DNA from 3 places in the Priestia sp. FSL W8-0001 genome. Region 3 is predicted to be linked to each of the others. Evidence: predicted binding sites of a transcription regulator. Region 3 holds the regulator's gene; each other region holds the start of a gene.

Region 1 (11,019 bases), 1.2 Mb from region 3:
GATCACGAATCGATTTGATTTAAGCGCTGACGAAATCGCTGAGTTATATAAGTCGCGCTGGGCAATCGAGCTATTTTTTAAATGGCTGAAGCAGCACTTGACTATTAAAAAGTTCTACGCACAAAGCGAACAAGGCGTGCATAATCAGGTGTACATCGCGATGATTGTCTATTGCCTGCATGTACTGGCACAACTGAACACGAATAGTTCGAGAACGTACTTACAAATTAGTCGTTTACTGAAGGCAGCTCCATGGAAATCCGCTCACTTATGGCTACGAAAAATCGCAGGAAAAGCGGTCCCATAAAGGGTTTCCCGCCTCTGTCACACTCGTCAACAGTTATAGTAAAAAAATGGATGTTTACTACCTCTGTTCAAGAGTATTCGTTTTTCTTTATAAAAGGAAAAATAAGAAAACAGAAAATTCGGTTAAAATTTATGCGACGCTAGTGGAAAAATGTCTATTATTGCGACTCTATTTACATATTTAGTAGAATTTGTAATAATGCGTTATAGGCTAATTTTTCTTTTAATAGGAGAGGATCTTGTGTTTGGTTTAAAAAAGCAAAGTAAATCAGAAGCGTTATTTATACAAATTGTGAGGAAAAGACAAAAAATGGTGGAGATTGGTGAAAAAACAGGTTTATCAAGTGAAGAAACGATTACCTGTAGTCAAGAGCTAGATCAACTTTTAACGCTTTATCAAAAACAACTGTTACGTGAGGAAGAAGATCGGACAAGCATTACAGCAACAATCAGTCGCTTTTTGTCTTTTTCAAAATCGTAAAAAAGGGCAGCAAAGCTGTGCTCGAATCTGCCCTATATCTACTTGTACCTTAAAAGAAGTTAATAAGAAAAACCATAAATAATAGGCCCGTGATGAAAGAATACGTTGCAAAGCGTTCATTTCCATCTCCATGACTTTCCGGTATTAGCTCTTTGTAAATGATAAACAACATTGCTCCAGCTGCGAATGCTAATCCATACGACACAAGAGACTCGACAAAATTAGTGAGATAAAAACCAAGTAGTGACGTAATAATTTCTACTGATCCTGTTAATGTTGCAATAAAAAATGCTTTGAACTTACTGATATTTTGCTGCGCTAAAAACAAAGCAACTAATAATCCTTCCGGTGCATTTTGTAATCCGATGGCTAAAGCAATCAGGTTTCCGGTATTTTCTGCATCAGATGCATAGCTTACACCAACTGATAATCCTTCTGGCAAGTTATGTAGCGTAATTGCTGCAATAATTAATAAAGCTTTTTCGTCAAACTGAATCCCTGTTTTAGAATGCTCTAAGTCAATATGAGGTATGTTTTGTTCTAAAATTGTAAGCGTCATGACCCCGAGTAAAAGCCCGATTGCTAACGAATAAAAACTTCCGCTTGCAAGGGATTCAGGAATTAAGCTCATTGTTGAAGCAGCCATCATAATTCCGGCTGTAAACGCGAGCAACACGTCTTTCCAACGGTGCGTTACTGCCTGATTCATAAACAGAATTGGCACAGCACCAAGTCCTGTAGATAGTGCAGAAAGAATACTGCCTATAAGTACGTCTGTCATAACAATCTCCTTTTTCTTCTATCTTTCCACATCATTACTACACTCATTATAATCTTCTTTATTCTTTCGCGAAAGCAGAACTTCTTTCATATTCTCATATGAAAAAAGAGTTTGGGACATAACAAAATGATTGCTTCTAAGAGACGAACAATAGCTGTTCCAATCTTTTTGGTTTGTCTGAATACGTTCGTTCCATTGCGCTACGGCCACTCGCTTTCCGCGGGGAGGAACCTGAGCTTCCTCGCTGCGCTGCGGGATCTCAGTTTTCCCTCTCTTTCCCGCAGGAGTCGAGTGTCCTACGCTCCATTCCACCCTGTTTCCAACATTGTTTTCACAATCAACCAAAAAACCTGAACGATTAAAAGTGAGAAACTCTCAATCGTTCAGGTTTATCATTGGCTGAATTACTTATGTCCCAGCCTCTTTTTTCATTGTTGCTTATTTTGAAAAATAAAGAGAGTGAACTTGTTTTGCAATCTCTTCAATTTTGTTTGACACCTGAGGGATTCCATACCCAACAAACAGCGGAGAGGTTGCAAAGCGAGGAATCACTTTACATGCACTTCGTCCATCATCCAACTGATAAAAAAACAGGTTATAGCTCGTGCAGCTACGATGGAAATGATTAAGCAAATAATGAGTAGCAGCTTGAATATAATCAGCTACTTCTTTATTATGTTCTTCAATATTCGATGTCACAATGTTAAATTCAAAAAATCCCATTCTTGGCTTTGTAGATAAGTTAAACTCGACATCTTTATTTTGTTGAATTGAGATGCCTTCAAAATGTGCATCAGTAATATTTGAGCTTGTATCAAACGTTTTTAATCCAATGATTTGCATATGCGGATGGCGAAGAGAACCACCTGACATGGGTCCGTGATTTTTAAAGAATAAGACGGACTCATATTTTTTACTCTCAATCATCTGTAGCCAGCGAGTAGTGACAAACGAAAACAGTTTATACAAATGCTCTTTTGGATATTCTGATAGTTCTGATTGACATTGATCTGTTTCGATAATCACAGTTTGGTAAGCATTTTGGAGAACTGGGTACTTGTTTTCTAACCAAATAATTGAATCTTCTTTTTCAATAATGCCTGTTAAGGAGTCCACATCACAGAATGGACAAGGATTTTGACGATTTACAATGGTTTCTGGTTTTTGTGAACCAATTGCTGAATTAAAAAATAAATGAGATGGTTTCATAAGCTTCACCTTTTTAATCTAATTATATCTATTGTAGTAGAACAACTAGAAGAAATCTACTGTTTAGCTTGCTTCGTTGACTTTTTAACCAGATTTTAGTATTATCTTGATATCGAGATAAATTAAAAAAGGAACTGATAAAAATGGATTCAACAGTAAATCGAGAAGAATTAGATCAATCTTTAAAATTATTCATTGTTCTATCAAGAGCGAATCGTTCCGTTATGGAGCATGTTCATAAGTTTATTCAACAACACGGTATGAACCCAACTGAATTCGCTGTATTAGAGCTTTTATATCATAAAGGAAAACAGCCTCTTCAGCAAATTGGTGGCAAAATTTTATTAGCAAGCGGTAGCATCACGTATGTTATTGACAAGCTAGAGAAAAAGAGCTTTTTAGAGCGTGTAGCTTGTCCAAATGATCGTCGTGTCACGTATGCGCAAATTACAGAAGCAGGAAAAGAAATGATTGAAAGCATGTTTCCTGATCATGAGAAGCGCATTCATAGTATTTTATCTGTTCTTACAAGTGAAGAGCAAGAAGTAGCCATTTCGCTACTAAAGAAAATTGGACACTATGCAGATGAGTATACGCCGTCTGAATAAAGCAAAAAAGCATCGGTTTGATGCTTTTTTTGTGTGAGAAAATAGCGATTGCGGATTGTTTAAAGGAGATTATGTAATCATCACGAAGTACATAAATGAGCCTATAAAAAGAGAGGGGAAAAAGACGTGACATTTCATCAATATACATATGAAAGACCGGATTTAAATCAGCTGAAAAAAGAGTTTAAACAAAGCATTGGCATTTTAAAAGAAGCTAAAACCATTGAAAAACAGTACGAAGCGATTGAAGAATTAAACGAGTTGCGAACAGATTATAGTACGATGAGCAACTTATGTTATATTCGCCATTCCATTGATACAAACGATGAGTTTTATCAAAACGAACAGGATTATTTTGATGAAATCAACCCTCTGTATGAAGAGCTTATGCATCAATACTACGAAGCGCTTGTTTCATCAAGCTTTCGCGAAGAGCTAGAGGCTGCATTAGGAACGCAGCTATTTGCATTAGCTGAAAACCAATTAAAAACGTTCCATCCGTCTATCATTGAAGATTTACAACAAGAAAACAGACTTTCTTCTCAGTATACGAAGCTTATAGCCTCCGCTAAAATTATGTTTGACGGTGAAGAACGCACTCTTGCTCAGCTGGAGCCTTTCATGCAGTCACCAAACAGAGAAACTAGAAAAAGTGCTGCGACTTCACGCTTTCAATTTTTTAAAGACCATGAAGATGAATTTGATCGGATTTATGATGAGTTAGTTCAAGTACGAACAAAAATGGCAAAAAAGCTGGGGTATAAAAATTTTGTAGAGCTTGGGTATGCACGTATGACTCGTACAGACTATAACGCAGAGATGGTTCAAGCATTTCGCGCGCAAGTCTTAACAGAAATTGTTCCATTAGCAGAAGAACTTAAAAAGAGACAGGCAGATCGTATTGGAGTTGACGAATTACTCTATTATGATGAGTCGTTTGAATTTCAAACAGGCAACGCAACCCCAAAAGGAGATGCAAGCTGGATTATTGAGAAAGGTAAAAAGATGTATAGTGAGCTTTCAGCAGAAACAGATGAATTCTTTGCTTTTATGATGGATAATAATCTTATGGACTTAGTTGCAAAGAAAGGCAAAGCGGGTGGAGGCTACTGTACGTTTTTAGAACGTTATAAAGCACCGTTTATTTTTTCGAATTTTAACGGGACCTCAGGTGATATTGATGTATTAACTCACGAAGCAGGACATGCTTTTCAAGTATATCAAAGCCGAAATATTGGGGTAATGGAATATTATTGGCCAACTTATGAATCAGCTGAAATTCATTCTATGAGCATGGAGTATTTTACGTGGCCGTGGATGGAAAGTTTTTTTAAAGAAGACGCACAAAAGTATAAGTTTACTCATTTAAGCTCAGGCCTTCTTTTTCTACCTTATGGTGTAGCAGTTGATGAGTTTCAGCATGTTGTCTATGAAAACCCAACGCTCACGCCAAAAGAGCGAAAAAATGAATGGAGAAAGCTAGAACATAAATACATGCCTTCTAAAAACTATGATGGGGAAGCTTACCTTGAAAACGGCGGATTTTGGCAAAAGCAATCCCATATTTATAACGATCCATTTTATTATATTGATTACACGCTGGCGCAAATTTGTGCATTTCAATTTTGGAAAAAAGATAATGAAAATCATGAAGAGGCATGGAGAGACTATTTGCACTTATGTAAGCTGGGTGGAAGTAAGTCGTTTACTTCGCTTGTGAAAGAAGCCAATTTGCTTTCTCCTTTTGAAGACGGTTGCGTAAAGTCAGTTGTTGGTGAGATTAAGGCTTATTTAAATAGTATAGATGATCAATCATTGTAAGGAAAAGCGAGCCACTTCAGCTCGCTTTTTGTTACTTTGTAAAGGAAATGAATGAGAAATATAAAGAAATGAGCATAGTGTAAAGAGTTTGTTAGAAGACTGTAAAAACGCTCTTTTTTCCTTTTTTTTGAACTATAATCATCTCAAGAGCCATGTTGATGCACGTACATAGTGGCTCAATTGATTTGAAAGGGGACAGGTACGATGAGTAAAAGTTTCTTAGTCAAATTATTTGGAGCATTTGCAGCAATTACGCTTATGACAGCATGTAGTGCAGAAGAGGGAGAAGACATGACAGATCAAGAACAAACGGAAGATGCGGAAGAAACAACTGGAGAGCCGGCAGAAACACCAGTTGAGGAAGAAGCCGTAGAAGAAGATACAGAAGAGCAAGATCAAGATGCAACAGAAGAGGCAGAGGAACCAGCTGAAGAGGAAACAGACGAATCAACAGATGACCAAGAAGATAATCAATAAAACAAATAGAAAAAAAGCGACTCCCAAGGGAATCGCTTTTTCCTTTTTCATTATTTCAGTTTAGAAGTGACGCGGATTTCTTGCTGTTCATTGACATCAATGAATACCTCGTTGACTTCTTCATCCGTTAGTAAAAGGTCAGTAATTTGGTCTTCAACATGCTCCTGTATAGCGCGACGCAGTGGGCGAGCACCAAATGCCGGGTGGTAGCCAAGAGATGCTAGTGTTTCTTTCGCTTTATCTGTAACTTGTAGGGCGATGTTTTGTTCTTTAAGCGTTTCTTTTAATTCTTGAAGCATAAGCTCAACAATCTTAACCAGATGTTCTTGTTCAAGGTGATTAAATTCAATAATGGCATCGAAACGATTTAAGAATTCAGGCTTAAAGTAAGCAGATAGTGAATCTAAAACAGATGCATGTCTAAGAGCTGCATTTTCAGATTCAAAGCCCACCGTAATTTTCTTTTCTCCCACACCTGCGTTACTTGTCATGATGATTACAGTATCTTTAAAGCTTACTGTACGACCTTGACTATCGGTTAAACGTCCGTCCTCTAAGATTTGTAGGAACATATGCTGAACGTCAGGGTGCGCTTTTTCAATCTCATCTAATAAGATGATTGAATAAGGGTTACGACGTACTTTTTCAGTTAGTTGGCCAGCCTCATCATGACCTACGTATCCTGGAGGTGCGCCAATTAGTTTAGACACCGCGTGTTTCTCCATATACTCACTCATATCAAGACGAATCATCGCATCTTTTGTGCCAAACATTTCCTCTGCTAGAGTTTTTGTAAGCTCTGTCTTACCAACTCCTGTTGGACCAACAAATAAGAAAGATCCAATTGGACGATGCTTAGCTTTTAACCCAGCACGAGAGCGACGAATTGCTTTTGCAACTTTTTCTACAGCTTCGCTTTGACCAATGACTTTGTCGGAAAGGTTTGCTGACAGGTTCTTCATTTTGTGAGCTTCATTTTCTTGAAGTTTCCCAACTGGAATACCCGTTTTCTTTTCAATGATTGCTTGAATATGCTCAACGGTAACTTCAGCTTTATCTTGTTCTTGGTTTAGCTGCTTTTCAAGTTTTGCTTCTTCATCGCGAAGTTTGGCAGCCGCTTCGTACTTTTCTTCTTTTAAAGCTGTTTCTTTTTCCACAGCAATTTCTTTTAGTCGTTTATCGATATCGTCTTTGTTTGAGATACCTGCTTTTAAGTTCATTTTTGAGCCAGCTTCGTCTAATAAGTCAATGGCCTTATCAGGTAAGAAGCGGTCTTGGATGTAGCGATGTGATAAATTTACACAAGCTTTAATTGCATCTTCTGTGAAGTTGACGTTGTGATACGCTTCGTATTTGTTTTGGATGCCTTTTAAAATTTGAACGGCTTCGTCAACAGATGGTTCATGAACCATCACAGGCTGGAAACGACGTTCAAGAGCCGCATCTTTTTCAATAGCGCGGTATTCTTTCAGCGTTGTGGCACCTACGACTTGAAGTTCACCTCGCGCCAACGCTGGTTTTAGGATGTTACTTGCATCCATTGAACCTTCAGCAGAACCCGCTCCAACAAGCAAGTGGATTTCATCAATGAATACGATAACGTTTTTACGTTGTTGTAGTTCGGCGATTAGCTGCTTCATGCGCTCTTCAAACTGACCGCGAATACCCGTGTTTGCTACAAGAGCAGCGACGTCTAGTAAGTATACGTCTTTGTTCATGAGCTTTGAAGGAACGTCGCCTTCTGCAATTTTTAATGCTAAGCCTTCGACAACAGCGGTTTTACCTACACCAGGTTCACCGATTAAAACAGGGTTGTTCTTGTTACGGCGGTTTAAAATTTCAATGACGCGTTCAATTTCTTCGTCACGTCCAATAACAGGATCAATTAGTCCAGCTTTTGCAATTTGTGTTAGGTTGCGACCAAATTCATCTAAGAATCCACCCCCGTTACCTCTTTGCTGAGGAGTAGGCTGCTGAGCTGATTGATTCATGGCTTGTTCATTTGCTAATTGATTGAATAAATCATCGATGTTCATGAAGTGCCCACCTCCAAATCCAGACGGCATTTTACTTTGTTTCATTAATGATTGATAACATGTATGGCATAAACGATATTGTGATTTTTGTTGATTAGCTTGTACGTTTAAATAAATTGTTGCTTCACGTTGTTGACAGTTTTGACACATCATTTAAAAGACCTCCTTAGAATGATTAAATGAATGTAATCATTGATCAATTAGTCAATTTGACTTTGACTATATTTGACCTTTGTGAGTTCATTATACTTTGACCTTTTTTGACTTTCAAGTGTTTTGCTTACATTTTTTTTTTTGGAAGTTATTTCTTATTTTAAGTAGAATATTTTGTGGTTTGTTTATTACCTTTTATATGAGATGTAGTAAGAATGCACGCAACGAGTTGTGATTTCCACTCCGGACTGCTCGCTTTCCACGGGGCTCGCGTTGAACTTCCTCGTTACTTCGTTCCTGCGGGATTTCAAGCTGCCTCGCTGATCCCGTAGGAGTCTCACATCCTCCGTTCCAATCACAGGCTTCTGGAATAGAAGGAACAAGTCCTGCTTCGCTGTCTTTTTGTTTTGAAGGAAGGAGCATACGCAACGAATAATTGTGATTTCCACTCCGGACTGCTCGCTTTCCACGGGGCTCGCGTTGAACTTCCTCGTCACTTCGTTCCTGCGGGATTTCAAGCTGCCTCGCTGATCCCGTAGGAGTCTCACATCCTCCGTTCCAATCACAGGCTTCTGGAATAGAAGGAACAAGTCCTGCTTCGCTGTCTTTTTGTTTTGAAGGAAGGAGCATACGCAACGAATAATTGTGATTTCCACTCCGGACTGCTCGCTTTCCACGGGGCTCGCGTTGAACTTCCTCGTCACTTCGTTCCTGCGGGATTTCAAGCTGTCTCGCTGATCCCGTAGGAGTCTCACATCCTCCGTTCCAATCACCTTTTCCTTTAATAATTATAAATAAGAAGTATAGGTAATGTACCCGGTTAGAATTGGGCAAAACATAGAAAAGAGAGTGGAATTTATTGACGATGTTGTTTTTTGGCGAGAAGCGATTGACAGTAGTAGGAATAACCCATATACTTCAACTATGTTTAGTGCATAAAAGCATAAAAGCGTTTAAGTGAAAAAGAGATTGAGGGGAACAAGTTAATGAAAAAAGAGATAACATTTGGACAGTCAATTGGGATTGTCGTTGTTTTATTAGGACTTATTTTTGCATCATTATTTTTATTAGGTTTAGCACCACATGTTCCATTGCTTATTAGCATTGTAGCGCTTTGTACCATTGGAGCACTTATGGGTGGTAAGTGGAAAACTTTTGAACATGGCATTGTAGAAGGGATTAAAGTAGGGGTTAAGCCAATTTTAATTCTTATGCTTGTTGGTGTATTAATTGCTGCCTGGATGGTGGGCGGAACGATTCCAACTATTTTATCGTATGGATTCAATTGGATTTCACCGCGATATTTCTTAATTAGCGTACTTTTAATCACAATTTTAGTATCGAGCTTTACGGGAAGTACATTTACAACGATTAGCACGGTTGGAGTAGCTTTATTTGGAATTGGAACGGCTATTGGGGTGAATCCAGGCCTAGCTGCAGGAATCATTGTGTCAGGAGCAGTGTTTGGTGATAAGATGTCTCCTTTATCCGACACAACTAACTTTGCTTCAGGGATTGTTGGCGTTTCTCTAAGTGATCACATTCGCCATATGTTGTGGACCACGTTACCAAGTATTATTGTAACGGCTGTAATTGCATTGGTCATTGGCATAAGCACACATCGAACAGGTGTAAACTATGGAGATATTGAAGCTGTACAAAGTGCATTAGGTGATACGTTTAACCTTAATCTTCTAACACTTTTGTCACCGCTTGTTGTGTTAATTCTATCGATTAAACGATTTGATGTACTCCCTACGTTGGTAATTGGAATTATCATCGCCGTAATAACAGGGGTATTATTACAGCCAACTGTTACATTAGGAAGCATGCTTGGGGCTCTTCAAAGCGGTGGTCAAATTGATTCAGGAAATGAAATTGTAAATGCTATTGTCACAAAAGGCGGACTGGACTCCATGATGTTTTCAGTGTCCCTTGTCATTATTGCGCTAGCTCTTGGTGGGTTGATGCGTGAACTTGGTGTTGTTCAAGCTTTAATTGAAGGATTAGCTAAGCAAGTGCGAAGAAGTGGCGATGTAGTGTTTTCGACAGTTCTTTCATCTATTGGTGTTAACGTTATAACAGGCGAGCAGTATTTATCTATTTTATTACCTGGGCAAACATTCAAGCCTCTTTACGTGAAGTGGAACTTGCAGGAGAAAAACTTATCTCGTACGTTAGAAGATGGAGGAACAGTTATTAACCCATTAATTCCGTGGGGAGTAAGTGGAGCTTTCATTTCACAAACACTTGGTGTTCCGGTTGTCGATTATTTACCTTTTGCATTTTTCTGTCTGCTATGTCCAATATTTGCTGTAATTTTGGGCTACACAGGACTTGGTATTGCTAAACAAAAATAACTTATGGTCTAAAAAGCTTTGAATTCTTAATTACTTATTAAGAATTCAAAGCTTTTTATTGTACCAATCATGTTTAATATTTGCTGTTAGAGGTAATGTGAGTAGAAGCTCTAATCTTTCTCTTCCAAAAAAGAGAAAGTAGTAATACAATAAACCATAACGTTTAGTTGAAGAGCTATTTGTGAAGGGTTCCACAAAAATCCTTTTTAGCAAACATTTAAAAAGGGTAGAGCAAAAAGAAACGGCTCATCATAAAAAGAGATAAAAGTTAGTAATTGAGGAGAGGATTCTGTTTGAAAAAGTGGGGGTTCATTGTACTACTTACCATCGTTGTACTTGGCGTAACCGCTGTTTTTTATCGAGCGGAAAGCGGCGATGTTAATAAAGAGAAAGTGCATTTATTTTCACCTTATGCTAGTAGTGTTGATATATATCAAATCACATATCCAAGCGATGGGTTGCAGGTTAAAGGTTTTTTATTACAGCCAAAAGACATTGTGGATAAAAAATATCCACTGCTAGTTTATAATCGTGGCGGGAACCGTGAGCACGGTATGATTCGAGATAAAACGCTGCGCTACTTATCATCATGGGCGGATAAAGGCTATGTTGTGGTTACAACCCAATATCGTGGTAATGGTGGAAGCGAAGGAGTAGAAACATACGGCGGGGACGATATTCATGATGTCCTTAACCTCATTAAATGGGGAGAACAGTTGCCTTATGTAAACCCTGAACAAAAAGTAGCGTTTGGATATTCTCGCGGTGGAATGATGACGTATTTAAC
Region 2 (11,019 bases), 3.6 Mb from region 3:
CGATGATTAAGTTATCTACTTTATCAAGCAGATTATCAATTACATCGATTTTGTCTTTAACTTTTGCTCCACCAACAATTGCAGTGAATGGACGGTCTGGGTTTGATAATGCTTTAGAAAGCACATCAAGTTCTTTTTCCATTAAGAAACCTGCTACTGCTGGAATATGGTGAGCAATTCCTTCAGTTGAAGCATGTGCACGGTGAGCTGCACCAAATGCATCATTTACGTAAACGTCTGCTAACTCAGCAAATGCTTTTGCTAATTCAGCATCATTTTTCTCTTCACCTGGGTAGAAACGTACGTTTTCAAGTACTAAAACATCGCCTTCGTTCATGCTGTCGATTGTTTTTTGTACGTTTTCACCAAAAGCTTCGTCAGCTTTTGCTACGTCTTTACCTAAAAGAGCTTGTAAACGCTCTGCAACAGCAGTTAAACGTAATTCTTCAACTACTTCGCCTTTTGGACGTCCAAGATGGCTAGCTAAAATTACTTTTGCACCTTGTTCTACTAGATGTTGAATAGTAGGAAGAGCTGCACGAATACGAGTTTCATCTGTTACTTTTCCGTCTTTCATTGGTACGTTAAAGTCTACGCGACAAAATACTCGCTTTCCTTTTACATCGATGTCTCTCAACGTTTTTTTATTCATCGTCAAAAGGCCTCCTTAAGTATTATGGGGTACTAAGCGATTAGGCTTCTATGTAAATCACAATATAGCTAGCTGTAGTAACCTTTCATATATTGGCGCCTTACAATATGAAAAATGCCACGACTAGCAACAAGATGACGTTTATGCTGTAGAAGCCGATACATAAATCAAGGAAGAGGGGGGGGCCCCTCTCTTCCTTAGCAAGTCTTATTATAGTATTTCTCATTTGAGATATCCAATAAAAACAAAGCAGTATCCTATGGGATATCTATCTAGCTATGACTAAAGAGTCGATTTTGCTGTTCTTATAGTCCTTTAGCAGCGATGTATTGAGCTAAGTCTACTACACGGTTAGAGTATCCGCTCTCGTTATCGTACCAAGAGATAACTTTTACCATGTTACCTTCCATTACCATTGTAGATAATGCGTCGATTGTAGAAGAGTTGATGTTACCGTTGTAGTCACCAGATACTAATGGCTCTTCGCTATAGCCAAGGATCCCTTTAAGATCGCCTTCAGCAGCTTCTTTAAGAGCGTTGTTTACATCTTCAACAGTTACTTCTTTATCAAGCTCAGCAACTAAGTCTACTAGAGAAACGTTTGGAGTTGGAACACGCATAGCTCCACCGTTTAATTTACCTTTTAATTCAGGTAATACTAGAGATACAGCTTTAGCAGCACCAGTTGAAGTTGGGATGATGTTCTCAGCAGCTGCACGAGCACGACGGTAATCTTTATGTGGTAAGTCTAAGATTTGTTGGTCATTTGTGTAAGAGTGAACCGTTGTCATCATTCCACGTTTAAGGCCGAACTTGTCGTTTAACACTTTAGCGAATGGCGCTAAGCAGTTAGTTGTACAAGAAGCATTTGAAATTACGTTGTGGTTAGCTGCATCGTATTTGTCTTCGTTAACACCCATTACGATTGTGATGTCTTCATCGCTTGCTGGAGCAGAGATGATTACTTTTTTAGCTCCTGCTTCTAAGTGTTTTGCAGCGTCAGCGCGTTTTGTGAAGAATCCAGTAGATTCAACAACGATATCTACGCCTTGTTTGCCCCAAGATAATTGAGCTGGGTCACGCTCAGCAGAGATTTCGATTGTTTTACCGTTTACTACTAAGTTGTTGCCATCTACTACTACTTCTGCATCTAATTTACCGTGTACAGAATCATATTTTAAAAGATGAGCAAGCATGTTAGCGTCAGTTAAGTCGTTAATTGCTACTACCTCAACGTTATCGTTTTTTAAAGCTGCGCGGAATACGTTACGGCCGATACGACCAAATCCGTTAATACCAATTTTTACTACCATGGGTATTTCCTCCTTGAATGTAAAAAGTATTTTTTATAATTAGGGATTAATTAAAATCCCTTACTAACTCTTTTGCAGCACCTTCATCTGTAATCAGAATCGAATGATGTGCTTGTTGCATAAATGCTCGAATTGCCTTTGCCTTCGAAGAACCACCTGCTACCGCGATGACACATTTATTGTTCTTTAAATCATCGAGTTGTATGCCAACTGTTTTCACTTTATGAACAACTTCTCCCTTTTGATTGAAGTAATATCCAAAAGCTTCACCAACAGCATGTCCTTTTTTGACTTTTTCTAAGTCTTCAGAAGATGTCCTTCGACGCTCCGCCATTGTCATAGCGTCTCCTATTCCATGAACAACCATACTTGCTGACTTAATTAATTGAATCATCTCCCGAATGGAAGGTTCCCCTACAATTGACTTATAGGCTTCGTCACTTAGCTGGTCTGGGACATGAAGAAGACGATACTGACCCATCGATTTTTCAGCCATTTTTGCGCAAATAGTGTTCGCTTGGTTTTGAACATTTTCACCAAGTCCACCACGAGCTGGCACAAATAGAACATCAGGGTGCTTAATTTCGGGTGTCATCATATTGGCAACAGCGGCAAGCGTTGTACCACCTGTAACAGCAACAATCTTTTTGGAATCAACAAGGCGCTCTTTGATGCACGACACAGCAGCTCTACCCATTTCGTTTTTAACAAAAAGTGAAGAATCGCTATCTCCAGAAACAACAACGACTTCTGCTAAAGAAAAGGCTTCTTTTAATGTTGTTTCCAATAATCGAAGTCCGGAAACTTCTTTCATTACGACTTCTAAATCGTGTAGCAGTAGCTCACCTTCTGTCGTAAGTGTCATTCCAGTTGTCTGCACATCAATTAAATCTTGCTCTTTCAGAAATGTAACCTCACTGCGTAACACACGCTCTGTTAACCCTAAGCTAACAGCTAAGTTGCGTCTACCGATCGGTTGCATTAAGCGTATGTACTGCAAGATTTGATATCGCTTTTGCATAACAGATAGAAGTTCAGGCAATAATTTTCGTTGTACTTCTATTAATGAACGCATGTTTAAATCTCCTTAAGGTGCAAGCTCGTTGGACAACATAAGTCCCATATAGACATATTTTGTCCCACCCACGCAAAAAAATTCACCCTGTTACATGTTTCATTCTAACAGGAGTGAATCCTTTATTCAACTCATCTGATGGCGTTTTTATAAAGTAAACGCTTTCTTATATTTTCTCTTTGAATTTTCCCATACATAACAACCTCACCATCGATTTCTATAACCGGAATCATAAGATGAAATTGTTCTAATAAACGTTCATCTGAGTAAATATCCTTTTCAATCACACTAAAGTTAAGGTCATGCTGTAAGGCAGTTAACATATCTTTAACCTCTTCACATAAAGGGCATGTTTTTCTTGTATACAAAACAACCTGCATCGACATCACCTTCTTTTTAATAGAGTTATACGTAAACTTTTCTTTGGTTAGATGAAGCAATGTTTAGCTGTTCCCGGTATTTAGCTACCGTTCTTCTTGATATTTTCACATCATGCTCTGTTAATAACTGGTTGGTGAGCTGCTGATCAGATAGCGGCTTCTTTTTATCTTCTTTTTCCACTAACTGTTTAATAAGCTCTTTTACCGTCATAACGGACGTTTCTTCAGTGGTACCCAGCTTTAAACTTGCTGTAAAAAACGACTTCATAGAAAATGTTCCAAAAGGTGTTTGAATATACTTATGAGTTGTCGCTCGGCTCACTGTTGACTCGTGGACGTTAATATAGTCTGCTAGTTCTTTCATCGTTAACGGCTGTAAAAAAGATGGCCCATGTTGAAAGAATCTTTGCTGTTTTTCTAGTAGTCCATGAACAATTGCGTTTAGCGTCTGCTTTCGAGTCTGGAGCCCTTTTAAAATCCATTGAAACTCTCGGTACTTTTCCTGCAAATACGGCTTAACCGCGTGGTTATCTTGGAGCATTAAGCTTTGTCTATATGCATCGTTAACTGATAACCGAAAATCTAACTCTTCATTGGCGTAAGCTACTAGCTCATAGCCCTCTTTCTTTATAATATAGTCCGGAATAATAAAGCGCTCTGCTTGAGTGGCATATAGTAATCCTGGCCGAGGGTTCAAACGCTTAATTTGATCATGGTATTTTTGAACTTGCTCCAGTGATATACTGCACTCTTTTGAAATTTTACTCCACTTTTTATACGCAAACTCTTGAAAATATTCTGTCAAAATTATTTCTAACTCATCAGAAAGCTGCCCGCTTTGCTCTAGCTGGATCAGTAAACATTCCTGAAGATTTCTTGCCCCTACCCCTATAGGATCTAACTGTTGAAGAGAATTTAACACCATTTCCACTTCTTCTAAATTACAACTGCATGCTTGTGCTACAAGCATTAAGTCCTCCTTCAGATATCCATGCTCATCCAAGTTCTCAATCATATAGCAAATGATGTCGTGTTCCTTAGTGGTTAATTCCAAAAACACAATTTGACCTAGCAAGTGCTCTGTCAATGTTTCTTGCTTAGAAGCAATTGAGTTTAGTAAGTCTTTATCATCATTAGCGTTCTGCTTATAAACTGAAGGCCTACTTGTAACTAACGGGGCATCACCAAAATCGATAAGCGGATTTTGCATCGCTTGCTCTTGTATAAATGATGCAATATCCAACGATGAATATTGTAAAAGAGAAATTGCCTGCGATAACTCTTTCGACATGGAAAGCTTTAAAGACTGCTGTTGAAATAAACCTACCTCCATTGTTTCTCCCTCCCACTGTTTATTCTACTTTGAACCTTATTACTTAGCAACGAACTAGAAGGAGAAATATATTGAAATAGAAAAGGCTACGAATGTTTCGTAGCCCTTTCCAACGGTTTATTGAATCGTGTTCGCCATTTCAATAAATTTATCTGTTTGCTCAGCTGATTTAGCAAAAATCGTAATCTTAACAGGCTTTGTTCCTTTCGTTACAATAACTTGTACATTCATATCATTAGACTCTGCTTCATACCACTCTGCATTGGCAAGCTTTCCTTCTGCAGGAATGCTTGCTTTTTGTACAGCGTTCGGGTCCACTGCCATTGCTGTTTGCTTTACTACTTCTACTGCTTGTTTTTCCGAAACATCTGATAGAAGCTCAATACGCATAAATTGAGAGCCATCCTCTTTATACATTACCGTATCACGACCAGGCTCTTCCCCAGCTAGTTCGTAGCCTTCAAGTACTTTAATTGCATACTCTTGATTATCGCTTTGGACTAATTCTTTGTCCTGAACTTCAGAATTTTCTTCTGGCTGCTCTTCAGCTGACTTTTCGTTTGATGCAGCATCATTTTGTTCTTCTGTTGGCTTCGTTACTTCTGCTTGTTCTCTATCTTCAGGTGACTCGGTTAAAGGCCTTTCCGTTGCCTCTTTACTTGTCTTTTCTTCGACTGCCGGCTCTTCTTTATCTAGTGTTGCTTCGCCTTTTGACTCTACGTCATTGCTTTCAGTCTCCTCTGACTCTTTGTTCGTCTGAGACTCTTTACTGTCAGACTGCTCCTCTGAAACTGTTTTTTCATTTGCTTGTTGCACTTGCTGAGACTTTTCTTGTGTTGCTGCTTCTTCATTCGATCCACATGCGGAAAGCAATAACGCAAGAGATGCACTTACAATAAAAAACTTATTAAGGGATTTCACAATTTTTCCTCCTTAGTTTTACTTTTCCTTATATACTTGTTTTATAGCATTCTGCCAAAATTGGCAACCATGACAAACGAATTAACTTACGAATTATTAGGCCTATCCACACATAAAATATACAGTTTTTACAGAACAAATAAAAAAAGCGCTGCAAGTTTGCAACGCTTTTAGACGCCCTCGACAGGATTCGAACCCACCCTAAGAGAACCGGAATCTCTTGTGCTATCCACTACACTACGAGGGCATAAAATAAATCATTATTCCTATGATGACTGCTTTCATTATAGGAAAGAAAACCAATCTTTTCAAGTATACAAGGTTTATTTTTGGAGCAATCGGGAAAAATTTATAAAGTACAGAAAAGGAATACATACCAGAAAAAGCGAATATGTGTAAAGAGCAGTTCTTTTGTTTGACCTTTATTGACCTTACATGTATTATAAGGTACATAACAAATTATTCTTGTTAAGGAGGAATTTTATATGAATCTAATTCCTACAGTTATTGAACAAACAAACCGCGGTGAGCGTGCATACGACATTTATTCACGGCTGTTAAAAGACCGTATCATTATGCTTGGAAGTGCAATTGATGATAACGTTGCAAACTCAATTGTATCACAACTTCTATTTTTAGCAGCAGAAGACCCAGAAAAAGATATTTCACTTTATATTAACAGTCCTGGTGGATCAATTACAGCAGGTATGGCGATTTACGATACAATGCAGTTTATCAAGCCAAAAGTATCAACAATTTGTATCGGAATGGCTGCTTCAATGGGTGCTTTCTTACTTGCTGCAGGTGAAAAAGGCAAACGTTTTGCGTTACCAAATAGTGAAGTAATGATTCACCAACCTTTAGGTGGAGCGCAAGGTCAAGCAACAGAGATTGAGATTGCTGCTAAACGCATTCTTTTCTTACGTGAGAAATTAAATCACATTTTAGCTGAGCGCACTGGTCAACCACTAGAAGTTCTTCAACGCGATACAGATCGTGATAACTTCATGACTGCTGAGCGTGCTCTTGAATACGGATTAATTGATAAAATTTTAACAAACGATCCGAAGTAATAAGAAGCCGTTCCCAATTGGGAACGGTTTTTTTATGCATCATTTTCTACATAAGAAGAAAGCGCTTGGATAGCTTCTTCTTCGTCACTACCTTCAGCAATCAGCGTGATAACGGTACCACGATTTAACGCTAAGCTCATTAACCCCATAATGCTCTTAGCGTTTACTACTTTTTCATCTTTCTTTAAAAACACATCCGATGTAAAACGGTTAGCTTCTTGAACAAACATGGCTGCTACTCGTGCTTGAAGGCCTGTTCTCAATTTAATTTCTACTTGTTTTTCCATTATGTTCTCCTCCCATGTCCCTTGCTTTACGTAACTGGTTGTCCAGCACGCAATTTATCGGCAATTTCATCTATCTTGCGTAGACGATGATTAATTCCAGACTTGCTAATTTGTCCGCCGGATACCATTTCCCCTAGTTCTTTTAGCGTTACGTCTTGGTATTCTACTCGTAAACGAGCAATTTCACGAAGCTTCTCAGGCAATACTTCGAGCCCAACTGTCTCTTGAATATAACGAATATTTTCCACCTGCCGAATCGCTGCACCGATGGTCTTGTTTAAGTTCGCTGTTTCACAATTGACGAGTCGATTAACAGAGTTTCGCATATCTCGTACAATACGAACGTCTTCAAAACGTAATAAAGCGCTATGTGCTCCAACAATACTTAAGAATTCCGTGATTTTCTCTGCTTCTTTTAAGTAATTGATATACCCTTTTTTACGCTCAAGCGTTTTACTGTTTAAGCCAAATGTATTCATTAACTCACAAAGGGCATCATTGTGCTCTCTATAGAGAGAAAAAATCTCTAGATGATAAGAGGATGTTTCTGGATTATTAATTGATCCTCCAGCTAAGAAAGCTCCCCTCAAATATGAACGCTTACAACACTTCTTTTTGACAAGCTCTTCTGAAATGTTATGAGTAAATGTGAAGCCTTCATTTAAAATTTTTAAATCCTCCAGTAAAAAACGAGCTTTTTCCACCAGACGAACAATGTAAACATTGTTCTTTTTCAACCTCATTTTTTTACGCACCAACAGCTCCACCGTTACGTTATACGATTTCTTTAGAAGTACATAAATTCTTCTGGCGATGGCTGCATTTTCTGTTTGTACGTCCACTGTTAAGTTACGATTAGAAAATGCCAACGACCCGTTCATTCGAATTAAAGCTGAAAGTTCTGCTTTTGCGCAGCAATCTTTCACTTCTAAATTAGTAAGTTCTTTTTTTGTTTCTGAAGCAAACGACACCTTTCCCACCTCCATTCTGTTGTCGTAGTAAGTTGCGGAAATTGACGTTTACGCCAACATATTAAAGATAAGGCGTGCCACTTTTTTCGTATCGTGACGAATAACACTACCGTCATATTGAATAATCTGTTCTTCCAACACTTCTAGTCCTAATTCAGTCAGCACTTCTCGGTCGTATTCCACAGGCTGTGCTTGTTCAACCTCATAGCGCTTCTTTAACGGTGCAGGAATTGGCGCATTATTTACAATAATTGCGTCTAAAAACGCACAAGGCATATGATCATACAGAGCCTTTACGTGATCACTTGCTTTAAAACCTAATGTTTCCCCTTGCTGGGTCATCACATTACATACATATACTTTTCTCGCTTTTGTCGTACATAGCTCATCTCGAATATCCGGAACAAGTAAATTAGGCAGGATGCTTGTATATAAGCTACCTGGACCTAATATAATTAAGTCAGCTTTGCGAATTGCTTTTAACGCTTCAGCAGAAGGCTTAATATCTTCTGGAGATAAAAATACGCGCTTAATTCTTTTTCCATACTCTGGAATCTTAGACTCTCCTGTGACAATTACTCCGTCTTCCATTTCTGCATGTAGCACTACGCTACGATTGGCAGAAGGTAATACTTTACCACGAACATTTAACACTTTGCTCATCTCACGAATCGCATGCACAAAATCACCTGTAATAGATGTCATTGCGGCTAAAAGCAAATTCCCCAGTGAGTGACCAATCAATTCATTTCCAGTTTCAAAGCGATGTTGAAACAGCTCTTCTACCAACGGTTCAACATCAGATAATGCGGCTAACACATTTCGAATATCACCAGGAGCCGGAATCTCTAGCTCATCTCGAAGCCTCCCAGAACTTCCGCCGTCGTCAGCAACCGTTACAATTGCTGTAATATCAAGAGGATATTCTTTCAACCCTCTTAATAATACAGGTAATCCTGTTCCTCCTCCAATGACAACGACTTTTGCAGGCTGTTCACTATTCATCTATATTTTTCCTTCCTCTTCTCGATGTCTCGATGAGAAATATGTGTTTTATAGTCTTTTTCAAAATGATGGCCGATATGTTCAGCCAAAGTGACTGAGCGATGTTGACCACCCGTACAACCAATCGCAATGACAAGCTGACTTTTCCCTTCACGCTTATACTGCGGCAGCATAAATGTTAAAAGATCAAGCACCTTTTCAACAAACTTCTGCGTTTCGGTCCATTTCAACACGTAGGAAGAAACTTCTTCTTCAAGACCTGTTTTCGGCCTCATATGATCAATGTAGTGCGGGTTTGGCAAGAAGCGAACATCAAAAACAAGATCAGCATCGATTGGCACCCCATACTTAAACCCAAATGACATAACGTTCACTGTAAAAACAGGTGAAGCATGTGAAGCAAACTGCGTAAGAATTTTCTCACGTAGCTCTCTTGGTTTTAAGTCAGATGTTTCATAAATTAACTGAGCACGTCCTTTTAATTCCTCTAATAGCTCACGTTCCATACTAATACCTTCTAAAGGTAATCCAGAAGGAGCAAGAGGATGTGAACGCCTTGTTTCTTTATATCTTGTTACGAGCACAGAGTCTTTTGCATCCAAAAAGAGAATTTGAGGCATAACCCATGTCGTTTCACTCATATTATCTAAGGCTTCAAATAAGCTATCAAAGAATTCTCGCCCTCGCAAATCCATAACAAGCGCTACTTTGTTCATTTTATTTCCAGATTCTTTCATAAGTTCAAGGAACTTAGGCAATAGCGTTGGGGGAAGATTGTCCACACAAAAAAAACCTAAATCTTCAAAACTTTGAATTGCCACCGTTTTTCCTGCACCTGACATTCCAGTAATAATAACCAATTGAATATCGCTTACAGATCCAGTACTCATTTGTTTACCCCCTATTAAAACCGAATTTTTTCATTGTTTATCTAACCAAATAGTTAGCAAGGATCGATTCGATAAGACAATAACTCAAAGTCAGTCGTGTATGTAAAATTACCGTAGATTACACCAGAACCTTTTGCCACATAATCAATAATATGATGGTCTCCTGGTGCCATTGGTAATTCACTAACATCATTTAAGTTATGCCAACCAAGCTTTCCTTCTTCTGATTCTAGCACATTTGTTCCATCAAAGTCGGTAGCAAAAAAAGTAAACATCATCCACTCTGACGCAATTTTATCATTTTCTTTCATTGTAAACGTAAAAATACCTTTTACCGTTGGATTCTTCAGGTAGATGCCTGTTTCTTCACGAAATTCTCGAACAACGGAATCCTTTACTGATTCTCCTTGTTCCATTTTCCCACCGGGAGCTACCCACCAATTTCGCCTTGGCTTTTGAAGTAATAGTACTTTTCCGTCTTTCACTAATACACAATTCGTAACTCGTTGCATCTTTCCACCTCTTCTTCTCTTCACTTTTCTGTCTATCATTATACTACGAAACAAACAGCCTTCACAACGAAGACACTTACTTAATACTAAATTTTCTGAAAATATATGTCGATGGTACAAAAAATAGTCCAAAAAAAAAGGCCTAGGAACAAGTCCTACGCCCGTCAAAGTTACTATTTTATAAAAGGGGGTCAATTACTACTTATATAGTACCCCATAAACATTTCACGTACGTTACAAAAACTTTAAAACAGAATAACTTTTTGTAAAGATATACGTAACAAATTAGTTAACGGCTTTTAACTTTTCTTTCAGTTCTTCAATATAATGTTGAGCTGCTTGAGCAGCAATACTTCCATCTCCCGTTGCTGTAACGATTTGACGAAGTGCTTTTTCACGAACGTCACCAGCAGCAAAGATTCCTGGGACACGTGTTTCCATTTGTTCATTCGTTTCAATATAGCCTTCTGCATTGGTGATGTTTAAGCCTTCAAACGGCTTTGTTAAAGGAACCATACCGATATAAATGAACACGCCATCTGCTCCGAATTCCTGTTCTTCACCAGTTTGTGTATTAACAAGCGTTACGCTACCTACTTTACCGTCT
Region 3 (11,019 bases):
TTTGACCATTTTCAGTCTGCTCTTCACGTTCTTTTTCTAATTCTTCTTCTGTACAGTAGCAATAGTAAGCTGCACCTTTTTCTAATAGTTCGTCCGTATATTTTTGGTAAATTTCTGTACGTTCGGATTGACGATACGGGCCGTATTCTCCACCGATATCAATACTTTCATCCCAATCAATGCCTAACCACTTTAGATAGCGAAGCTGGCTTTCTTCTCCACCTTCAATGTTACGCTTTTGATCTGTATCTTCAATACGAATAATGAACTTACCGTTTTGATTGCGAGCAAATAAATAATTAAATAAAGCTGTTCGTGCGTTTCCGATATGAAGGTGCCCAGTTGGACTCGGTGCATAGCGAACGCGTACTTCTTTTGACATAAGTAGGATAACCTCCAGTTTATTTTACGTAAGTATGTAATTTATTATTTTTCGACATTATTAATTTTATCACCAAATGTAATTCTGTTAAAGACTCTGGGTTATTTTTGATATACTAACACCGCGGCTTGTGAAGCAATTCCTTCTTCACGACCAGTAAAGCCTAATTTTTCTGTCGTCGTTGCTTTAACATTAATCTGTGACACTTCAGCGTCTAATAGTTCGGCAATACGCTCTCGAATTGGCTGGATGTACGGTGCCATCTTAGGTTTCTGTGCAATAATTGTACAATCTACATTACTGAGCGCATAACCTTCTGCTTTCACTAGCTTCCACACATGTTGTAAAAGCTTAGCTGAATCTGCATCTTTAAACTCTGGATCCGTGTCTGGAAAATGCTTTCCAATATCCCCTTGAGCTATTGCTCCTAACAGTGCATCGGCAATCGTATGCAGAAGTACATCAGCATCAGAATGTCCCAGTAATCCTCTCTCATATGGGATTTCAATCCCTCCAATGATTAATGGACGTCCCGTTGCAAATTGATGAACGTCAAATCCTTGTCCAACACGTATATTCATTTCCTTCACCTCTTAGTTGTTTTGTTCCAACTTTGTTAAAATAGCTTCTGCATAAATTAAGTCTTCTGGTGTTGTTAATTTTATATTATCGTAGTCTCCTTGTACAATTGCTACTTCCTGACCTAGCTGTTCCACTAAGCTTGCATCATCTGTTCCTAGATAACCGTTTTCTTTTGCTACGTTATGAGCTCTTTGAATGGTAGACGAAAGAAAAGCTTGTGGGGTTTGAATAGACCACAAGCTAGAGCGTTCAATCGTTTCCACTACGATGTTGTTTTCTACTTTCTTAATCGTCTCTTTAACAGGAACGCCTAAAGTTGCCGCTTCTTTAACTGCCGCTTCTTCTACAAGTTTGTGGATATGGTGATGCTTCACAAATGGTCTAGCACCATCATGTATAAGAACCACATTAGACAGCTTAATGGCTTTCAACCCATTATACACGCTATGTTGGCGCTCTTGACCACCCGACACCACTGCCGTAACTTTACGCATCGGATATTGCTCTAAAAGTGATGTAATATCCTCTAGTTCTTGGTCATTAATAACTAAAATAATGCTATTACATGTATGATCAGTTTCAAATATATTTAGCGTATGAACAAGAAGAGGTACATTTCGAATTAATAGAAATTGCTTATTTCGCCCTGCTTTCATTCGCTTACCTTGTCCTGCTGCTAAAACAATTACATCGTATTGCATGTTCCTTCTCCCTTATAGCTGAAAATTAGAGGGCTTTTTCTAAGAGCTTAGGCTTAGCAAAAATCATTCGACCAGCTGATGTTTGAAGTACGCTTGTCACAAGTACATCGATTTGCTTACCGATATAGTTTCGGCCTTCTTCTACAACAATCATTGTACCATCGTCTAAGTAGGCAATACCTTGATTGTGTTCCTTACCGTCTTTAATGACAAGTACATTCATTTCTTCTCCTGGTAAAACAATTGGTTTGACTGCGTTTGCTAAGTCATTAATATTTAAAACCCCTACATTTTGCAGTTCGCATACTTTATTTAAATTAAAATCATTTGTCACGACGAGACCCGAAGTAACTTTTGCCAACTTTACAAGTTTACTATCTACTTCTTGAATATCTTCAAAATCACCTTCGTAAATCTCTACCTTCATAGACAATTCCTTTTGAATTCGATTTAAGATATCAAGACCTCGACGACCTCTATTGCGCTTTAAAACATCTGATGAGTCTGCGATATGCTGAAGCTCTTCTAACACAAATCGAGGAATGACAATGGTTCCATCTAAAAAACCAGTTTGACATATATCTGCAATACGTCCATCGATAATAACGCTTGTATCTAAAATTTTTAAAGACTGCAAGGATTGATTATTCTCTTGCTCTTCTTCCGAACCTTTTTTCTTACCAATACGAGTAGGTATCGAAAAAACATTGACCAACTCATCTCTCTTTTTAAACCCTACTTGAAAGCCTAAGTAACCTAATAAAATACTTAAAAAGATTGGTAAAACTGTACTAACTACCTGCAGCTGAATTTTCCCAAGGAACGTACCAACTAAATAGGCAACAATTAACCCTAATATTAAGCCTAAACTCCCAAATAAAACATCTGTTACCGGTGCCTTTACAAGAGACTCTTCGATGCGGCGAATAAAGCCTACAACATAATCTACTAACCAGAATGTTATGACAAAAAAGAGAATTGCACCTAAAGGGGCGTGAATGTATGACTTGTCTAATAATGCAATATCTTTTAGACTTAATAATTCAATAAGTTCTGGGATAAGAAAGATTCCTAATGTACCACCTGTTATGATAAAAAACAATTGAACAAAACGTTTTAACACGCCATCACCTCCTTTTATCATTATAAACAGTTTACAATGATTGAAACCTTTTATTTAATTGAAAACATAATTTGTAAACAAAATGTCCCTCTATTAGTATTTTCACAATATCCTAATCAAGATTAAAAAGTCAATTAATATCCTAGAGCTGACGGTTTAGCAAGTGTTGTTCCTTCAGTCGCTTTAGTCCTTGTTGAATTTTACGAGCACGTATTTCACCGATACCCTCTACTTCATCAAGCTCCTGAACAGTTGCATCTGTAATAGCCTTGAGGTCGCCTAATTCTTCAATTAAGTTCTCGATAATAATAGACGGTAGTCGCGGAATTTTATGAAGCATTCGATATCCTCTCGGAACAACTCCCTCTTCAAAGCTCGTATAAATTGGATAACCCATTAGCCGTAAGAGAGTTTGGTCATCTAGCAATACATTATTAGATGGCTGTTGCATCTTTTCAATTACTTTTGTTGGCTCTACGCTTGTATCATACATATAATCTTTCATTAACAAAATTGCTTCTTCTTCTAAGTGAGACAACAATTCATTCATCTGCAGACGAATTAATCGCCCTTCTGTTCCTAACTCCCTAATATAACTTAAAATTTCGTTTTTAATTCGCAATACCATCTCAATGCGATGCAAAGATTGTAACACGTCTGTATGAGTTACTTGTTCTTCAAACTCTAAAGCACTTAGGCTATTGATGGAATCATCTAAAACTGCTTTATATTTCTCCAACGTGCCAAGCGCTTGGTTCGCTTTTGCTAAAATAACGCTAATGTCTTTTAATACATATTGAGAAGAGTCTTTATACAGCGTAATAACATTTCGACGCTGTGAAATAGCAATAACCAGTACTCCTGATTGCTTGGCAACCCGCTCTGCTGTACGATGTCGCATACCGGTTTGCGAAGAAGGAGTAGATGGATCCGGCATTAATTGAGCATTTGCAAATAAAATTTTACTACCACTGTCATTTAAGATAAGCGCTCCATCCATTTTAGCCAACTCATATAAGTGAGCTGGTGTAAATGCACAATTAATTGAAAACCCTCCATCTACCATCTTTTTCACTTGATCATTGTACCCGATTACAATTAACCCGCCGGTCTTAGCTCTTAATACATTTTCAATACCATCGCGAAAAGGGGTTCCAGGAGCCACAAATTCTAGAATATCAGAGATTTGCTTTTGCTCTGTTATCTTTTCATCATTCATTCTTTTTAACCTCCTAACGTGTACTGTAACGCTTCTGACACAGTGGACACCCCTACTACGTCAATGCCTTCTGGTATTTTCCAACCACCTAAGTTTTTTTCAGGAACAATGATTCGCTTAAATCCTAATTTCACAGCTTCTTGCACTCGTTGTTCAATGCGAGACACTCTTCGAACCTCACCTGTTAATCCAACTTCTCCTACTACTACGTCTGTAGGGTTTGAAGGTGCATCTTTAAAACTCGATGCAATGCTAACCGCAACCGCCAAATCAATAGCTGGCTCATCTAACTTTACCCCACCTGCTACTTTTAAGTACGCATCTTGATTTTGCAACAGTAATCCTACTCGCTTTTCTAACACTGCCATAATAAGCGAGACACGGTTATGATCAAGTCCTGTAGACATTCTTCTAGGATTTCCAAAGCTTGTTGGGCTAATAAGTGCTTGTAACTCTACCAATACGGGACGAGTACCCTCCATCGAAGCCACAACGACAGAACCAGCTGCACCTTGAGATCGTTCTTCTAAAAAGATTTCAGATGGGTTGAGCACTTCCTCTAGACCACTTTCCTTCATTTCAAAAATACCCATTTCGTTTGTTGAACCAAAGCGGTTTTTTACTGCTCTTAAAATCCGGTACGTATGGTGGCGTTCTCCTTCAAAATACAAAACACTGTCTACCATATGTTCAAGTAACCTTGGACCTGCAATAGACCCTTCTTTGGTAACATGACCTACAATAAAAATAGCTATGCCGTTTGTTTTTGCAATTCGCATTAACTCTGCTGTACACTCGCGTACTTGAGAAACACTTCCGGGCGCTGATGTAACGTCACCGTGATAAATTGTTTGAATTGAATCAATGATAACAAGTTCTGGATTCATACTTGAGATAGCTTCTGTGATTGACTCTAAGTTTGTTTCTGCATGCACATACAAATCTTCCGCTTTAATACCTAAGCGATCTGCTCTTAGCTTTGTTTGCTTTGTTGATTCCTCACCAGATATATAAAGCACCTTATGCTTGTTCATAGCTAACTGAGCTGAAGTTTGTAGCAACAAAGTTGATTTACCAATACCAGGATCTCCCCCAATTAAGACTAGTGATCCTCTAACAATCCCTCCACCTAAAACACGGTTTAGCTCGGGTGACTTTGTATATATCCTTGGTTCAGTCGTTGATTCAATATTCGTAATGGATTGAGGCTTTTGCACCTTTGTAGACGTTGCGCCAGAAAAAGCTCCTCCTCGCCTTGAAGACTTTGTCTCTTCAATTTCTTCCACCATTGAATTCCAACTGCCACAGCCAGGACACTTTCCCATCCATTTAGCCGATTCATACCCACAATGTTGACATGAAAACTTTGTTTTTCTTTTACTCATTATTTAGTATAATCTCCTCGTTCTTTATAAAAGTCCTTGATGCTATTGTACACTATCTTTACATTGTAAATAAAAAATGGAGGCATACGTATTTTGTCGTATGCCCCACATGTTCTTAATTCTTTAGCTAATACTGCTCGGTGAAGATGACTTGACTGTAAAGTTTTCACCTTCTACATCTAACGTTACCTTTTGACCTTTTTGAATGACGCCTCTTAATAACTCCTCAGATAAACGATCTTCAACATGCTTTTGGATTGCTCGACGTAGAGGACGCGCCCCATACTCTGGGTCAAACCCTTCTTCTGCAATCTTATCAATTGCTGCCTTTGTTAATTCCAATTCAATTTCTTGTTCTTTTAAGCGTCTAGTTAATTGATCAGCCATTAGCTTTACAATTTCAGCTAGATGCGGTTTCTCTAACGAATGGAACACAATAATCTCATCAATACGGTTTAGGAACTCTGGACGGAAAGCACGCTTCATCTCACTCATAACTTTCCCTTTCATATCCTTATAATCCTGACCCTCTGCTTCAACCGTAAATCCAAGATGCTTGTTACGTTTTAACGTATCTGCACCAACATTTGAAGTCATGATTAGAATTGTGTTTCTGAAATCTACAGTGCGACCTTTTGAATCAGTTAAGCGTCCGTCTTCTAAAACTTGTAATAAAATGTTAAATACATCCGGATGCGCTTTTTCAATTTCATCTAGTAATACAACAGAGTATGGCTTTCTTCTAACTTTCTCCGTCAACTGGCCACCCTCATCATATCCAACGTAGCCTGGAGGAGAACCTACTAAGCGAGAAGTTGAGTGTTTTTCCATATACTCTGACATATCAATACGAATCATCGCATCTTCGTCACCAAACATTGATTCAGCTAAAGCACGAGCAAGCTCTGTTTTACCTACACCAGTTGGTCCCAAGAAAATAAATGAGCCTATTGGACGTTTTGGATCTTTCAAGCCTGCTCTTGCGCGACGAACAGCTTTTGCCACTGCTTTTACAGCTTCTTCTTGGCCAATGACACGAGAGTGTAAAATCTCTTCCATGTTTAGTAAACGCTCTGATTCTTCCTGAGCCAATTTCGAAACCGGCACTCCAGTCCAGCTAGATACAACCATCGCGATGTCTTCTACTGTAACAGCTGAATTCTCTTTACCTTGCTCTTGTTTCCAAGCTTTTTTAGTTTCTTCTAATTCTTCTCTTAAGCGTTGTTCTGTATCACGTAATGATGCAGCCTTTTCAAACTCCTGACTTTGGACAGAAGCATCTTTTTCATTTCGGATTGACTCTAGCTTCTGCTCTAACTCTTTCAAATTAGGCGGCGTCGTAAATGAACGTAAGCGAACTTTTGAACCAGCTTCATCAATTAAATCAATTGCTTTATCTGGTAAAAAGCGATCTGAGATATAACGGTCAGATAATTTTACTGCTTGTTCAATAGCTTCATCAGAAATTGATACGCGGTGATGAGCTTCATAACGATCTCTTAAGCCTTTTAAAATTTGGATAGATTCGTCTAGGGTTGGCTCATCAACTTGAATTGGCTGGAAACGACGCTCTAAAGCTGCATCTTTTTCAATATATTTTCGGTATTCATCTAAAGTAGTGGCACCAATACATTGTAATTCACCGCGTGCTAAAGATGGTTTTAGAATGTTTGAAGCATCAATTGCCCCTTCTGCACCACCAGCACCGATTAATGTATGCAGCTCATCAATAAATAGAATGATATTACCGGCTTGACGAATTTCATCCATTACTTTTTTCAAACGATCTTCAAATTCACCACGATATTTTGTTCCAGCAACTACGGTTCCCATATCTAGGGTCATAACGCGCTTATCTCGAAGAATCTCCGGCACTTCGTTGTTAACAATTTGCTGTGCTAATCCCTCTGCGATTGCTGTTTTACCCACACCTGGTTCACCGATAAGAACTGGGTTATTCTTTGTACGACGACTCAACACTTCAATAACACGCTGAATTTCCTTGCTACGCCCAATAACTGGATCTAGACTTCCTTCACGTGCTACCACTGTTAAATCACGAGCTAAACTATCAAGGGTTGGTGTATTTGCATTCGAAGTTCCACCACCTTGATGACTAGAAGCAGCTTCGTTACTACCTAACAGGTGCAATACTTGTTGACGAGCTTTATTTAAGCTCACTCCTAAATTATTAAGTACACGAGCAGCTACGCCTTCACCTTCACGAATTAATCCAAGTAAAATATGCTCAGTTCCCACATACGAATGACCTAATTTTCTTGCTTCATCCATTGAAAGTTCAATTACTTTTTTAGCGCGAGGTGTATAATGAATTGTTTGAGTTAACTCTTGACCTCTTCCAATAAGAGCTTCGACTTCTTTTTGAATTTTTTCTGTGCTTAACCCTAATGCAGATAATGCTTTTGCAGCAATACCGTCACCTTCACGTACAATACCTAATAAAATATGTTCAGTTCCAATATTGTTATGTCCAAGTCGTAAAGCTTCTTCTTGTGCTAACGCTAATACTTTTTGTGCACGCTCTGTAAATCTTCCAAACATCATACGGCTGTCACCCTCCACGTTAATCTATATTTTTAATATTACTAAGGCGATCTCTAATTAAGGTAGCTCTTTTAATATCTCGTTCATGGGCATCTAACGCAGAGCCTGAATACTGTTGTAAAAAGCCTGGCTGCGTCATAATAATGAGTTCATTCAAAATATTTTTGGATATGTTTGTAATATAACCTAAGTCAATCCCTAATCGAACATCTGACAAGCACTGAGACGCTTCTTTAGATTCAATTATGCGACTATGAGCTAATACTCCATATGAGCGATGAACGCGATCTTCTAACTCCAAATGAGACGTTTTAAGTAATGCATCTCTGGCAGATCTTTCTTGAGCAATTAATTGTGTTACAACACTATTCAAGTCTGACACAATATCAGCTTCAGATTTTCCTAACGTAATTTGGTTAGAAACTTGAAAGATATTACCTAATGCTTCGCTACCCTCTCCGTAAATTCCTCTTACAACTAAACCTAATTGATTAATTGCAGGAATAATTCGATGAATTTGACGAGTCATAACCAATGCAGGTACATGCATCATAACCGAGGCACGAAGCCCTGTACCAACATTCGTTGGGCAACTCGTTAAATAGCCTCTTTGTTCATCAAAAGCGTAGTCCACGCGATTTTCAATCCAATTATCTACTTCATTAGCTCGTTCTAATGCTTCGGATAATTGAAGACCTGGAAATAAACATTGTATGCGTAAATGATCTTCTTCATTAACCATAATACTTAAATCTTCTTGCTTTGATAAATAACAAGCCCCTGAATTAGATTCAGATAATTGAGGACTGATTAAATGCTTCTCCACCAGTACTCGTTTCTCCAGTGGCTTTAACTCACTCATTTTTAGAGAAGATAATTCACACTCTTCCATTTTCCTTATTTCTTCAAACACTTGATCAAAATTGTTTACAATTTCATCAGCTTTTTCTTTTACTAACATTGTAGGAAAAAGAAAATTTGTTAAATTTCTAGCTAGACGAATTCTGCTGCTTAGTACAATATCAGAGTCCGGTGCTTCTTGTTTCATCCAAGAGCTTACGGGATTTGTGAAGAATAGTTCAGACATGCGGCTATATCTCCTTTCCCGTAGAGTTATTGATTTTTTTCTCTAATAAGCGAATTTCATCTCGAAGCTCTGCAGCTTTTTCGAATTCTTCTTTTTCAATATACTCCTTTAAATTCAATCTCAGAGCCTGTAATTCCTTTTTTAAATGAAGATTACTTCCAATTCTCTTTGGAATTTTACCATGATGTAAATAATTCCCCCCATGTAACCTCTTCAAAAACGGAACAAGTGGTTGTTCAAAGGTTTCATAGCAGTTTGAACAGCCAAACCGACCAACTTTAGAAAATTGATGATACGTCATTCCGCATGTAGGGCAACGTAGTGGTTCATTTTTAATTGTATTCGGACCTGTAGCAGAAGGTTCAAAATTTAATAGTCCTGCTAATAGACTATTAATTGAAAAGCCTTGCTGAGATGATATAGAAAATACATCTCCACTCTCTGCAGCGCATTGTTCGCAAAGGTGTGCTTCTGTCTTATTCCCATTCACTACATTCGTAAAATGAAGTGTTGCAGGTCGAATCTCACATTGCTGACAAATCATGCAACCATCTCTCCCTGTCTACATAAAATCAATTCAATTAGCGATACCTTAATGAATTCAACATAGCTTTTAGTAATTTCGCTCGAAGTTCATCACGATATGGTAGCTCAAGGTCAATAACAGATCGATGAATAACGCTAAGCATTATCTTAGCTTCTCGCTCCGTAATAACTTTTTCTCCAACTAACCTAAAAATGACGCTTTCAGCATATGACTGTGAAATTTGAGATTCGATAAGATCGATGACTTGTTGAAATAAATGAGAAGCATTATGAGTTCGGACTTTAGCAATTCTGATAAAGCCACCTCCACCTCTCTTACTTTCAACCACATAACCTCTTTCAATCGTAAAGCGCGTATTAATAACGTAATTGATTTGAGATGGAACACATTGAAACTGATCTGCAATTTCGCTACGTTTAATCTCAACAATTTCTCTGTCACTTAATTCAAGCACTTCTTTTAAATACTGTTCAATGATGTCAGAGATATTTGGCACGTTGCACCCTCCTTCTGACTTTGACTATATTTGACCTTATTAAATTAAATATAAAAGGAAATGAAAAAAATTTCAACTATGTAGTTTGATAAGTTTTGCCTTACTTTTATGATTTCCACTAAAATAAGGTTCAAAACGTCATTTATTGAAATTAATGAGAAATAAAAAAAGGACTAGCTATAAGCTAATCCTTTTAAATAATATGCCTGGCAACGTCCTACTCTCACAGGGACAAAGTCCCAACTACCATCGGCGCTAGAGAACTTAACTTCCGTGTTCGGCATGGGAACGGGTGTGACCTCTCTGCTATCGCCACCAGACATGATTTGAGATTATTCTCTCAAAACTAGATAACATTTTGCTGAGTACTAGGTTTACTGTCTAGCTATGGCTCCTAATTAGTCGCCTTCGCTTTTCTAATTTGGTTAAGTCCTCGATCGATTAGTATCAGTCAGCTACACACGTCGCCGTGCTTCCACCTCTGACCTATCAACCTGATCATCTTTCAGGGATCTTACTAGCTTGCGCTATGGGAAATCTCATCTTGAGGGGGGCTTCATGCTTAGATGCTTTCAGCACTTATCCCGTCCACACATAGCTACCCAGCGATGCCTTTGGCAAGACAACTGGTACACCAGCGGTGTGTCCATCCCGGTCCTCTCGTACTAAGGACAGCTCCTCTCAAATTTCCTACGCCCACGACGGATAGGGACCGAACTGTCTCACGACGTTCTGAACCCAGCTCGCGTACCGCTTTAATGGGCGAACAGCCCAACCCTTGGGACCGACTACAGCCCCAGGATGCGATGAGCCGACATCGAGGTGCCAAACCTCCCCGTCGATGTGGACTCTTGGGGGAGATAAGCCTGTTATCCCCGGGGTAGCTTTTATCCGTTGAGCGATGGCCCTTCCATGCGGAACCACCGGATCAC

Evidence for each region. Region 3 encodes CtsR, which represses protease genes until heat stress. Its sites were predicted from a motif close to ATGGTCAATAAAGGTCAAACA; they were not measured.
Region 1: a site for CtsR is predicted at 7,967-7,987, ahead of MKZ18_RS06865 (ATP-dependent Clp protease ATP-binding subunit). Genes of this name have one in related genera too.
Region 2: a site for CtsR is predicted at 6,087-6,107, ahead of clpP (ATP-dependent Clp endopeptidase proteolytic subunit ClpP). Genes of this name have one in related genera too.

Annotation. Positions count from the first base shown of each region.
Region 1 covers NZ_JBBPAL010000001.1:1,290,605-1,301,623, forward strand. Annotated here, with positions in the region: gene MKZ18_RS06830 (IS4-like element IS4Bsu1 family transposase) at 1-307, shown strand, start outside; gene MKZ18_RS06835 (aspartyl-phosphate phosphatase Spo0E family protein) at 548-787, shown strand; gene MKZ18_RS06840 (ZIP family metal transporter) at 837-1,568, opposite strand; gene MKZ18_RS06845 (DUF4931 domain-containing protein) at 2,007-2,777, opposite strand; gene MKZ18_RS06850 (MarR family winged helix-turn-helix transcriptional regulator) at 2,921-3,385, shown strand; gene MKZ18_RS06855 (M3 family oligoendopeptidase) at 3,512-5,206, shown strand; gene MKZ18_RS06860 (hypothetical protein) at 5,411-5,683, shown strand; gene MKZ18_RS06865 (ATP-dependent Clp protease ATP-binding subunit) at 5,734-7,872, opposite strand; gene MKZ18_RS06870 (hypothetical protein) at 8,068-8,508, opposite strand; gene nhaC (Na+/H+ antiporter NhaC) at 8,859-10,232, shown strand; gene MKZ18_RS06880 (alpha/beta hydrolase family protein) at 10,526-11,019, shown strand, end outside.
Region 2 covers NZ_JBBPAL010000001.1:3,720,568-3,731,586, forward strand. Annotated here, with positions in the region: gene MKZ18_RS19615 (phosphoglycerate kinase) at 1-652, opposite strand, end outside; gene gap (type I glyceraldehyde-3-phosphate dehydrogenase) at 958-1,965, opposite strand; gene MKZ18_RS19625 (sugar-binding transcriptional regulator) at 2,012-3,040, opposite strand; gene MKZ18_RS19630 (glutaredoxin family protein) at 3,172-3,420, opposite strand; gene rpoN (RNA polymerase factor sigma-54) at 3,446-4,753, opposite strand; gene MKZ18_RS19640 (hypothetical protein) at 4,871-5,674, opposite strand; tRNA gene MKZ18_RS19645 (tRNA-Arg) at 5,850-5,921, opposite strand; gene clpP (ATP-dependent Clp endopeptidase proteolytic subunit ClpP) at 6,160-6,747, shown strand; gene MKZ18_RS19655 (HPr family phosphocarrier protein) at 6,780-7,037, opposite strand; gene whiA (DNA-binding protein WhiA) at 7,061-8,005, opposite strand; gene MKZ18_RS19665 (gluconeogenesis factor YvcK family protein) at 8,054-9,010, opposite strand; gene rapZ (RNase adapter RapZ) at 9,007-9,900, opposite strand; gene MKZ18_RS19675 (8-oxo-dGTP diphosphatase) at 9,954-10,412, opposite strand; gene trxB (thioredoxin-disulfide reductase) at 10,698-11,019, opposite strand, start outside.
Region 3 covers NZ_JBBPAL010000001.1:100,035-111,053, reverse strand. Annotated here, with positions in the region: gene gltX (glutamate--tRNA ligase) at 1-382, opposite strand, end outside; gene ispF (2-C-methyl-D-erythritol 2,4-cyclodiphosphate synthase) at 484-963, opposite strand; gene ispD (2-C-methyl-D-erythritol 4-phosphate cytidylyltransferase) at 976-1,665, opposite strand; gene MKZ18_RS00560 (PIN/TRAM domain-containing protein) at 1,691-2,788, opposite strand; gene disA (DNA integrity scanning diadenylate cyclase DisA) at 2,931-4,007, opposite strand; gene radA (DNA repair protein RadA) at 4,013-5,392, opposite strand; gene clpC (ATP-dependent protease ATP-binding subunit ClpC) at 5,516-7,957, opposite strand; gene MKZ18_RS00540 (protein arginine kinase) at 7,977-9,044, opposite strand; gene MKZ18_RS00535 (UvrB/UvrC motif-containing protein) at 9,049-9,588, opposite strand; gene MKZ18_RS00530 (CtsR family transcriptional regulator) at 9,626-10,087, opposite strand; rRNA gene rrf (5S ribosomal RNA) at 10,292-10,407, opposite strand; rRNA gene MKZ18_RS00520 (23S ribosomal RNA) at 10,509-11,019, opposite strand, start outside.